One region of the Microbispora sp. NPDC046973 genome, then DNA from elsewhere that is predicted to be linked to it. Evidence: riboswitches for the same ligand, from Rfam matches in the RefSeq annotation. Region 1 holds a riboswitch; each other region holds the start of a gene.
The links. Region 1 has a riboswitch for cyclic di-AMP ahead of ABZ860_RS29025 (NlpC/P60 family protein). Riboswitches for the same ligand answer to the same signal wherever they lie in the genome.

Region 1 (2,192 bases):
GTGGGCCGCAGTCTCGACGTCAGCGGGCGCACCGTGCGGCGCCGGCTGCGGTGCATCTGCGACCGCATCGGCGTGGCGACCGCGATCGAGGCCGTCGCCTGGGCGGCACGCCGCCGCCTCATCTGACCGCGAACGCGACGCCCTCCGGCGAGGAAGGGCCCAGCCGGCTCCGGCGAGGGAGGGCTCAGTCGGCGACGCGCACCGCTCCCGCGAACGGCCGTCCGGCGATCCTCGCGATGTGGACGACGTCTCCCGTGCGCGGCGCGTGGATCATGTAGCCGTTGCCGATGTAGATGCCCACGTGGTGCAGGTCGGAGTAGAAGAACACCAGGTCGCCGGGGCGGAGCTGGTCACGGGGGATGTGCGTGCCGGCCGTCCACTGGTCGCCCGTGTAGTGGGGCAGGCTGATGCCCACGGACTGGTAGGCCGCCATGACCAGGCCCGAGCAGTCGAAGGAGCCCGGCCCCTCGGCGCCCCACACGTACGGCTTGAGCTGCTGCCTGAGGGCCCAGCGCGCCGCCTGGGCGGCCTTGCCGTCGCCGATGATGGGGAACGACGTCCTCGAGCGCGTCTCGCTGCCGATTGTCTGGGAGACCTGCCGGTAGAGGCTGCTCTCGGTCTTCTTGATCAGCTTGGTGATCTTGTCGCGCCGCGAGTCGAGGCCGCTGAGGAGCTTCTTGACCTCGGTCTGCCGGGCGGAGGCGCTCTCCCTGGCCCGTGCGGCGGCGTCCATGGCCTTGGTGACCTCGGCGACCTCCTGGCTCTGCTGCAACTCCAGCGCGTACGTCGTGGAGGCCTGGTCCAGGTATCGCCGGGGGTCGGCGTCGCTGTCGATGAGCACGAGCGCGTTGCCGAGCCCGTTGGTCATGTAGGAGTGCTGCGCGAGGGCGCTCGCCTTCTGCCGGCGGACCTCGAGCTCCGCCTCGCTCTTGGCGAGGTTCTTCTTGGCGAGATCGGCGGACCGCTCGGCCGCCTTCAGGCGCACCCGCTCGCCGTTGTACTGCTCGGTGAGCGTCTCGATCTCGGTGTAGAGGCCCTCGACCTGAGCTGTGAGCTCCTTGAGGCTCGGCTTGGGGTCGGCGGTGGCGCGGACCACCGGGGCGCCGAACGTGATCGCGGTGATCGCGACGCCGACGAACGCGAAGCGGCGGATGGCACCCGGACCGGCCGTGCCGGCTCCGGACCGTCGGCCGCGGGCGTGCCTGCCCGCCGGCCGTCCTCCACGCATGCGCAACCGAGCTCCTCTCCCACGTGTGCCCCGCGGCGCGTCCGTCGTCGAGACGGGCCGTACAGCGGGGCACTTCTGAGCGCCTACCGGGTTAGCTGACGGGTTCGGGCCGGAGTAGCCCTACCTTGGCGGATTCACCCCTTGTAGATCCGAGACCGAACCGATCCTGATCCTGCAGTTGGGTCCCCGGCTCCCCTTCGCACTCGGTGCTTCGAAGATTCGGCGCCCGGTCGCCGTGAGCGCTCACGATGACCGGCATCGTCGCTGGACGATAGTGCACGGCGAGTTCTTGCTCAACCAGAACTCCGAAACCCGTCTACGTTTGACAACCAAACGATCACGGTCGGGTCACGAGCTCGGTGGTGATTTATCCGCCTTCACCTGCGTTTAGAGCGATCTGAGGGTTTCGATGTGCTGCTCGGGCTGGTGAAAAAAGTGGGACGAACCTGGACAGCCCCCTTTGGGTGTCGCCGCGCATCCGTCCGTATCCTTACGGCTACGCATAGTCAGGACTCATGTCGGGTGTGGCGTTTGGGAATGACCGTTATCCGTGGGGAGGCTCCGTGCCGACCGAGTGGGATCGGCCGCGCTGCGGCTAGGCTGACCGGTCATGGAGCAGGTCGCCGCGCAGACATCCAGCGAGCCGGGTGCCACGGCCGTGACGGTGCGCCGGGCCAGGACGCCGGACGTCCGGGCGATCCGGCGCCTCGTCGACGCGTATTCGGGCGTCGGTCCCCGCCTGCTCAAGAAGAGCACGGTCACGCTGTACGAGGACGTCCAGGAGTTCTGGGTGGCCGAGGCGGACGGGCAGGTCGTCGGCTGCGGCGCGCTGCACGTGCTGTGGGAGGACCTGGCCGAGATCAGGACCGTCGCCGTGGATCCCGCGGCACGCGGCGGAGGCATCGGCCATCGGATCGTCGGCGCGCTCATCGAGACCGCCAGGGACCTCGGGGTGCGGAGGGTC
Region 2 (2,192 bases), on a different contig from region 1:
CACGGCCGAGCTGTCCTCGCTGCCGGGCGTGGAGCAGGTCTTCTGCTTCGAGAACCGCGGCGCCGAGATCGGCATCACGCTGCCGCATCCCCACGGGCAGATCTACGCCTATCCGTACGTCACGCCGCGTACGCGGCAGATGCTGGACGCCGCCGCCCGCCATCGGGGCGGCAACCTGTTCGCGGACGTCCTGGCCGCCGAGCGGAGGGGCCCCCGGGTGGTGGCCGCCAACGAACACTGGACGGCCTTCGTCCCTGCCGCCGCGCGATACCCGTTCGAGGTGCACGTCTACCCGCACCGCCAGGTGCCCGACATCCCCGCGCTGTCGCCCGAGGAACGCGCCGCCTTCGCGCCGCTCTACATCGAGGTGCTGCGCCGCCTGGACGGGCTGTTCGGCGTCGTCATGCCGTACGTCGCGGCCTGGCACCAGGCCCCGGTCAGCCACCGGCGCGACCTCGCCTATCTCCACCTGCAGCTCTTCACCATCCGGCGCGCGCCGAACAAGCTGAAGTATCTGGCCGGATCGGAGTCGGCCATGGGCGCCTTCGTCAACGACGTGCTGCCGGAGGAGGCCGCTCGGATGCTTCGCGAGGCGATAACGGCTTGATCTCCGATTGGTTGCGACTTCGGTGGCAGCCACCGTTTCTTTACCACTAGTATCCCTGACACCGGCCGTCACAACCGGTACGCCTAATCCCGGGCGCCCCGCCCGGGAGCCGGGGACCCAATCACGCACCTGGGGTCAAGGCAGTGGCCTGCCCGGGCTCCTCCAGCCCGAACCCGTCAGCTAACCCGGTCGGCAGATGGAGAGGAGTGGGCTCTGCCCCGCGCGTTCCCCCTGGCTGTCGGCGTGCTCGCCTCCGCCGCCCTCGTGTTCGGCACGGCCGCGCCCGGTGCGGCCGATCCCAAACCGACGGAGAAGCAGCTCAAGAAGGAGCTGTCGGACCTGCGGAAGAAGGTCGACCGGCTGATCGGCGACTACAACGCCAAACGCGTCGCCCTGGCCAAGGCCCGCGTGGAGGAGCAGGCGGCCCGGGGCCGGCTGGCCAAGGCCGAGGCCGACTTCGAGTCCGCCAGCGACGCCGTACGGCAGATGGCCGGGCTGCGCTACCAGACCGAGAGCGCGATGGCGCTGCCCGACATGAACACCGCGGCGCTGAACTACCAGCTCAAGGAGGAGCAGGCCGCGAGGCTCGCGCACTTCGACCAGGTCCGCGCCGAGCGGCAGCGGGCCGCGGACGCAGCCAAGACGCTGACCGCACAGCTCAAGGCGCAGGCCGCCGAGGTCGCCGGGCAGCGCGAGGACGCCGAGGATCTCATCGACGAGATCAAGGACAAGCTCGACGCGTTGATCCCGATCGCGCCGGGAAAGCGCGCGGGCGGGTCGTGGGCGCCTGAGCTGCCCAGCGGCTCCGACAACATCACGCCCCGGATGCGGTTCATGCGCACGGAGGTCGAAAAGCACTTCGACCTCCAATTTCCGGTCGGCTGCTACCGAGCGGAGAACAGCGGCGAGCATCCTCTCGGACGCGCCTGCGACTTCATGATGAGCTCGGGCGGCGCCATGCCCTCTCCCGGAATGAAGGCCCTCGGCGACACCCTGGCCGCCTGGGCCATCAAGAACGGGCCGAAGCTGGGCGTGATGTACGTGATCTGGCAGCAGCGCATCTACAACCTCGGCCATCCGGGCTGGCGGACCATGTCCGACCGCGGCGGAATCACCGCCAACCACTACGACCACGTGCACATCTCGATGTACTGAGCCCGCAAGCCGTCTACCGGGGACCTCCGGCTGCCTGATCTCCAGAACCCTGCCGCGCACAAGCCGAGCAGCCGCGTAACAGGCTGAGGCGAAGACCCGCGCATCCGTCAAGGGCAGCGGCTCGGATCTGAAATCTCGGAACCCCGTCGCACCTCGCGGCAAGCGACTCGGATCGAGACCTCCCTCAGTCGCCATCGGCGCTCCTCACCGCGTGCTCGTGTACAGCAGGCCCGTACAGCAACTTCTCCTCACATCGGCGTGATCGTGAGCCTATTCGTGAGGCCGGCTTGCAGGCGTCTCATGGCGTGGCGGGCGCTCATCCGCCGACCGACCCGCCTGCTGGGGAACGGCAACGGCTCTCATCGCTGCGCCCGATCAGCGCAGCCTTCCGGTCCTGTACCGAACCTGGGACAGAGCAGACTTCTGAGCC
Region 3 (2,192 bases), on a different contig from region 1:
GCTGGAGAGGCGCAACACCCAGCCGCCACCGGCTCCCGCCGCCCCGCGTGCCAGGCCCGCGCGGCGCGACGGCTCCGGCGCGGTGGTCTGACCGACCCGATCCGCCGGCATGGCCCCGGGGCGGGGACGTCCCCGCCCCGGGGCCGTGCCGCTACGGCCGTCCGAGCGCGCGCAACTGGGCGGGCGTCAGCGCGGAGACGTTCTGGTCGATGGGCGAGTCGGTGTACTGGTGGATCGCCCAGGACTTCCAGTCGGCGGGCGGCGTGATGTCGCCCGGGGCCTTGCTGTAGTGGGCCACCCAGAGGGGGTACTGGCCGAGGCCGCGGCCGTACTTGTCCGCGAAGTTCCAGCCGCTGTAGAACATCGGCCTGGTGCCGGTCTTGGCCGTCACGTACTCCAGCCAGGTCTTGGCCCACGTGTTGACGTGCTCGACGGACTGGCCGTCGGTGGCCTCCAGGTCGAGGACCAGGATGTCGCCCGGCTTGCTCGGCTGCGAGTTCACCACCTTGAGGAAGTGGTCGGCCTCGGCGATGGGGTCGTTGGAGGGATGGGCGAAGTGGTAGACGCCGCGGACGATGCCCTTCTTGGCCAGCTCCTGCCAGTGCCGGGGGAAGGACGAGTCGACCCAGGAGGTGCCCTCGGTGGCCTTGATGAAGCCGAACTGCGCGCGGCTGTTCATCCAGTCGTGGTCGGCCTCGTAGCCGGAGACGTCCTGGCCGTACGTGTGCGGGTTCGCGTAGGCGGGAGCGGGCAGGGCGACGGCCGCCGTGACGGTGGCGGTGGCGGCCGAGACCGCGAGGGTCGCCGCCACGAGGGTGGAACGCAGACGCCGGCGGGAGGGCAGGCTGCCGAGGGAGAGCCGATGGGTGGACATGTCGGGGTTGACTCCTTGCTTCCATGCCGCCTACCGGGTTAGCTGACGGGTTCGGGCAGGAAGTGCCCTACGGGCGCATCTGGGGGTCTGCGCGCCGATTCACCCCGAGAGAGTGGGTCCCCGGCTCCACGTGACGCGGATTCGGCGGCCGCGCGATCACCGCGCGGTCCGGGCAACGACACGGCAAGGGATATGACGGCGGAAGTCGGCCGGTACCCATGCCGTGTCCCCTAAAGGTACACACACCACCAGAATGGTGTAAACGGTACAAAACACGTCTTTACCTGGGCTGCTACCACCCCCGATCGCCCCGCCATGGGCCGAGTCCCGTGATCCTCTCCACGCGAAGTAAGGGCCGTGGCTACTAACGGTAAGTATCCATTCGGACACGTGTTGTGACAGGGTCGTCGCCGAGGGGGTCCTAAGACCCCGCGACGGTCTCGGAAAGGGTGTGAATGGGAGTCTTCCGCCGCGTCCTCGCCGCCTGCCCGACAGCCCTCACGGCGGAGTGAGAGGCATCCCCCGTCACGTGGCGTGCGTCATGGACGGGAACGGCCGGTGGGCCGCACAGCGGTCACTGCCCCGCACCGAGGGGCATCGGGCGGCCGAGGCCGCCGTGATCGATGTCATCGAGGCGGCCCATGCGGCGGGCGTCGAGTGGCTGAGTCTGTACGCCTTCTCCACCGAGAACTGGCGGCGCCCGGCCGCCGAGGTCGACCTCCTGCTGCGACTGGTGCGGCGCGCGATCCGCAAGCACGCACTGTCACTGCACACACGCGGAATCCGCTGCCGGTTCCTCGGGGTCGCCGACCCGCGGATCCCGCCCGCGCTGGCCAGGGACATCGCCGACCTGATGGCGCTGACCCGCGACAACCGGCGGATGACGTTGACGGTGGCGTTCGATCACGGCGGCCGCCGCGACATCGTCGAGGCCGCCCGGTCGCTGATCCGCGACGGGGTGCCGCCCGAGCAGGTCACCGAGGAGAGTTTCGCCCGCCGTCTGCCCCACCCCGACATGCCGGAGGTGGACCTGGTCATCCGCACCTCCGGAGAGCAGCGCATCTCCAACTTCATGCTCTGGCAGGTGGCCTACGCCGAATGGGTCTTTCCCCAGGTGCTGTGGCCGGACTTCCGGGCCGGGCACTTCTGGGAATGCCTGGAGATCTACCGGCGGCGCGACCGCCGGTTCGGCGCCGTACAGGCACCGGCCCCGACAGGAAAGGGATGTCAATGAGCGACGCCGCAGCCGCGGGACCCGACGCCGATCCGCTCGGCCCGGGATCGATGCTCCACCGGTTGACCCGGCAGACGCGCTGGG
Region 4 (2,192 bases), on a different contig from region 1:
TGGCCCTGCACACCCCGGTCGAGGGCGAGATCCGCTACGACGGCGTCCCCGCGAGCGAGCTCAACCTGCGCACCCTGCGCCGCCAGTTCGGCGTCGTCACCCAGGACCCGTCCCTGTTCAACGGCACCATACGAGAGAACATCGCACTCAACGACCCCGACGCCCCACTGGAGCGCGTCGTCGCGGCGGCCGAACTGGCCGCACTGCACGACGAGATCATGGCCATGCCCATGAACTACGAGACCATGCTGACCGAGGGCGGCGGCCTGTCCGGCGGCCAGCGGCAGCGCCTGGCCCTGGCCCGCGCCGTACTGTCCCGGCCCAAAGTGCTCCTGCTCGACGAGGCCACGAGCAACCTCGACAGCACCACCGAAGCCGCCATCGAGGCCAACCTGGCCCGGCTCCCCCAGACCAGAATCATCATCGCCCACCGCCTCAGCACAGTCAGGGACGCCGACCTCATCCTGGTCCTCGACTCAGGACGCATCGTCCAACGCGGCACCCACGAGCAGCTGATGGCCGTGCCCGGCAAGTACGCCGAGCTCCTCGCCGCCCAGGCCGATCTTTCGCGAGGCGCACGCGGGGCCATGGCGCCCGCCCCCGCACCCGGACGCCGTCGGCGAGTGTGACGAGCGCCACATTTGCCCCTCCAAGGGCCGCCTGACCTGCGGGTTTTACCTTTTAATCCTTTTTATGTGATCTTTACCCTTTTCATGCCCTTTGCGGCAATATGTGGCTACTTGGTAGTTTCCTTGCCCAACGACGGGGTCCCCGTGACACCGCCGTTATGAACCCGGCCAGGCCGTGTTCGAAAACGAACATCCACTGTCACCGTCGCCACGTCCTCTCCGCCCCCCTGGGCGCCGGTGATGCCGAATCCGTGCAGCAAGGAGGCTCGGAGCCGGGGAACCAATCGACCTTCGACGAAGGTCTGGGGTGAATCGGCGCGCCAGCGCCGTAGGGCGACTTCCCCGCCCGAATCCGTCAGCTAACCCGGTAGGCGCAAGCGGAAGACCCTAGGGAGAGATCCCCTGTCTGCCAACTCCACCACTCTGCTCCGCATTGCCTGCGTCACTCTCAGTAGCGCCGCGCTCACCGCCTCCGTGGGAGCCCTGAGCGCGCTCCCCGCGGCCGCCATGTCGGGGACGGTGACAGCCCCGCCCCCCGCCTCGGCGGTCATCCCGCCCGAGCCCCCCGTCACGGTGACCACCCCGTACAACGGCGAGGCTCCGGCGGCGACCACGGCGGACGACTCCGCGAACACGAAGCTCACCAAGTCGGCCCTCCAGCAGGAGAAGGCCGAGCGCGCCATCAAGGTGGCGAAGAAGCACCTCGGCGATCCGTACGTATGGGGCGCCACGGGCCCACGGGCGTTCGACTGCTCCGGGCTGGTCCAGTTCGCCTGGCGCAAGGCCGGCGTCAAGCTCCCGCGCACGACCTGGTCGATGCTCGATGCCGTCAAGAAGAGGGTCTCCCTGGCGCACCTCAAGCCCGGCGACCTCATCTTCACCAGCGGCGGCGGCCACGTGGGCATGTACATAGGGCACAAGAAGGTGATCAGCGCTCCCCACAGCGGCGCGGTGGTCAGTGTCGACAGGCTCAACGGTTACTGGAGGAGCAGCTTCCTCACCGCCGTACGCCCCGGGGTCTGACCTCGGGCCGGGGAGACCTCCTCGGCGGGGATGTCCCGGGGGCGCGCCACCCGGGAAATCCCCGCCGAGGGCCGGCCAGAGGCCGGAGACTACGCGTCCTCTGCGATGAGGCGCTGGAGCAGGGCAAGCAGGGTCCCGCGGTCCCCGTCCGACAACGCGGTGTAACACCTGGCGAGCACCTCGTCGGCGACCCTGTGCCCGGCTTCCAGGACCCGCTCCCCGGAAGGGGTGAGATGGTGCTCGATGCGCCGGCCGCGCCCGGGCCGGCGCTCGATCCACCCCTGGGCCACCAGCCGACCGGCGAGGGTTCCGAAGGCCTGCTCGGTCTGGAAGGTCGCCACGGCCAGCTCCCGGGCCGACGCCCCGGGAGAACGGCTGATCGCCCGAAGAGCATCCCACTGGGCCAGCGTCGCGCCGATCGCGGACAGCCCGCTCTCCAGGGCCCGATGCTGCCGATACTGAGCCTGTTTGACCGCTCGTCCGAGTTCTTGCAGATCGCCATGCACGGCATGAGTTTAGTAGGAGACTAAGCTAGTTTAA

Region 2: another riboswitch for cyclic di-AMP. It lies ahead of ABZ860_RS41640 (hypothetical protein); the one in region 1 lies ahead of ABZ860_RS29025 (NlpC/P60 family protein).
Region 3: another riboswitch for cyclic di-AMP. It lies ahead of ABZ860_RS23265 (GH25 family lysozyme); the one in region 1 lies ahead of ABZ860_RS29025 (NlpC/P60 family protein).
Region 4: another riboswitch for cyclic di-AMP. It lies ahead of ABZ860_RS02775 (C40 family peptidase); the one in region 1 lies ahead of ABZ860_RS29025 (NlpC/P60 family protein).

The regions. Positions count from the first base shown of each region.
Region 1 is NZ_JBEYWQ010000018.1:163,441-165,632, forward strand. Features, by position in the region: gene ABZ860_RS29020 (LuxR C-terminal-related transcriptional regulator) at 1-126, shown strand, start outside; gene ABZ860_RS29025 (NlpC/P60 family protein) at 185-1,228, opposite strand; cyclic di-AMP (ydaO/yuaA leader) riboswitch at 1,294-1,447, opposite strand; gene ABZ860_RS29030 (amino-acid N-acetyltransferase) at 1,839-2,192, shown strand, end outside.
Region 2 is NZ_JBEYWQ010000056.1:3,649-5,840, reverse strand. Features, by position in the region: gene galT (galactose-1-phosphate uridylyltransferase) at 1-607, shown strand, start outside; cyclic di-AMP (ydaO/yuaA leader) riboswitch at 678-816, shown strand; gene ABZ860_RS41640 (hypothetical protein) at 851-1,762, shown strand.
Region 3 is NZ_JBEYWQ010000012.1:242,394-244,585, reverse strand. Features, by position in the region: gene secD (protein translocase subunit SecD) at 1-91, shown strand, start outside; gene ABZ860_RS23265 (GH25 family lysozyme) at 152-874, opposite strand; cyclic di-AMP (ydaO/yuaA leader) riboswitch at 887-1,031, opposite strand; gene uppS (polyprenyl diphosphate synthase) at 1,383-2,108, shown strand; gene ABZ860_RS23255 (oxygenase MpaB family protein) at 2,105-2,192, shown strand, end outside.
Region 4 is NZ_JBEYWQ010000001.1:565,834-568,025, reverse strand. Features, by position in the region: gene ABZ860_RS02780 (peptidase domain-containing ABC transporter) at 1-629, shown strand, start outside; cyclic di-AMP (ydaO/yuaA leader) riboswitch at 861-1,018, shown strand; gene ABZ860_RS02775 (C40 family peptidase) at 1,149-1,652, shown strand; gene ABZ860_RS02770 (MarR family winged helix-turn-helix transcriptional regulator) at 1,742-2,158, opposite strand.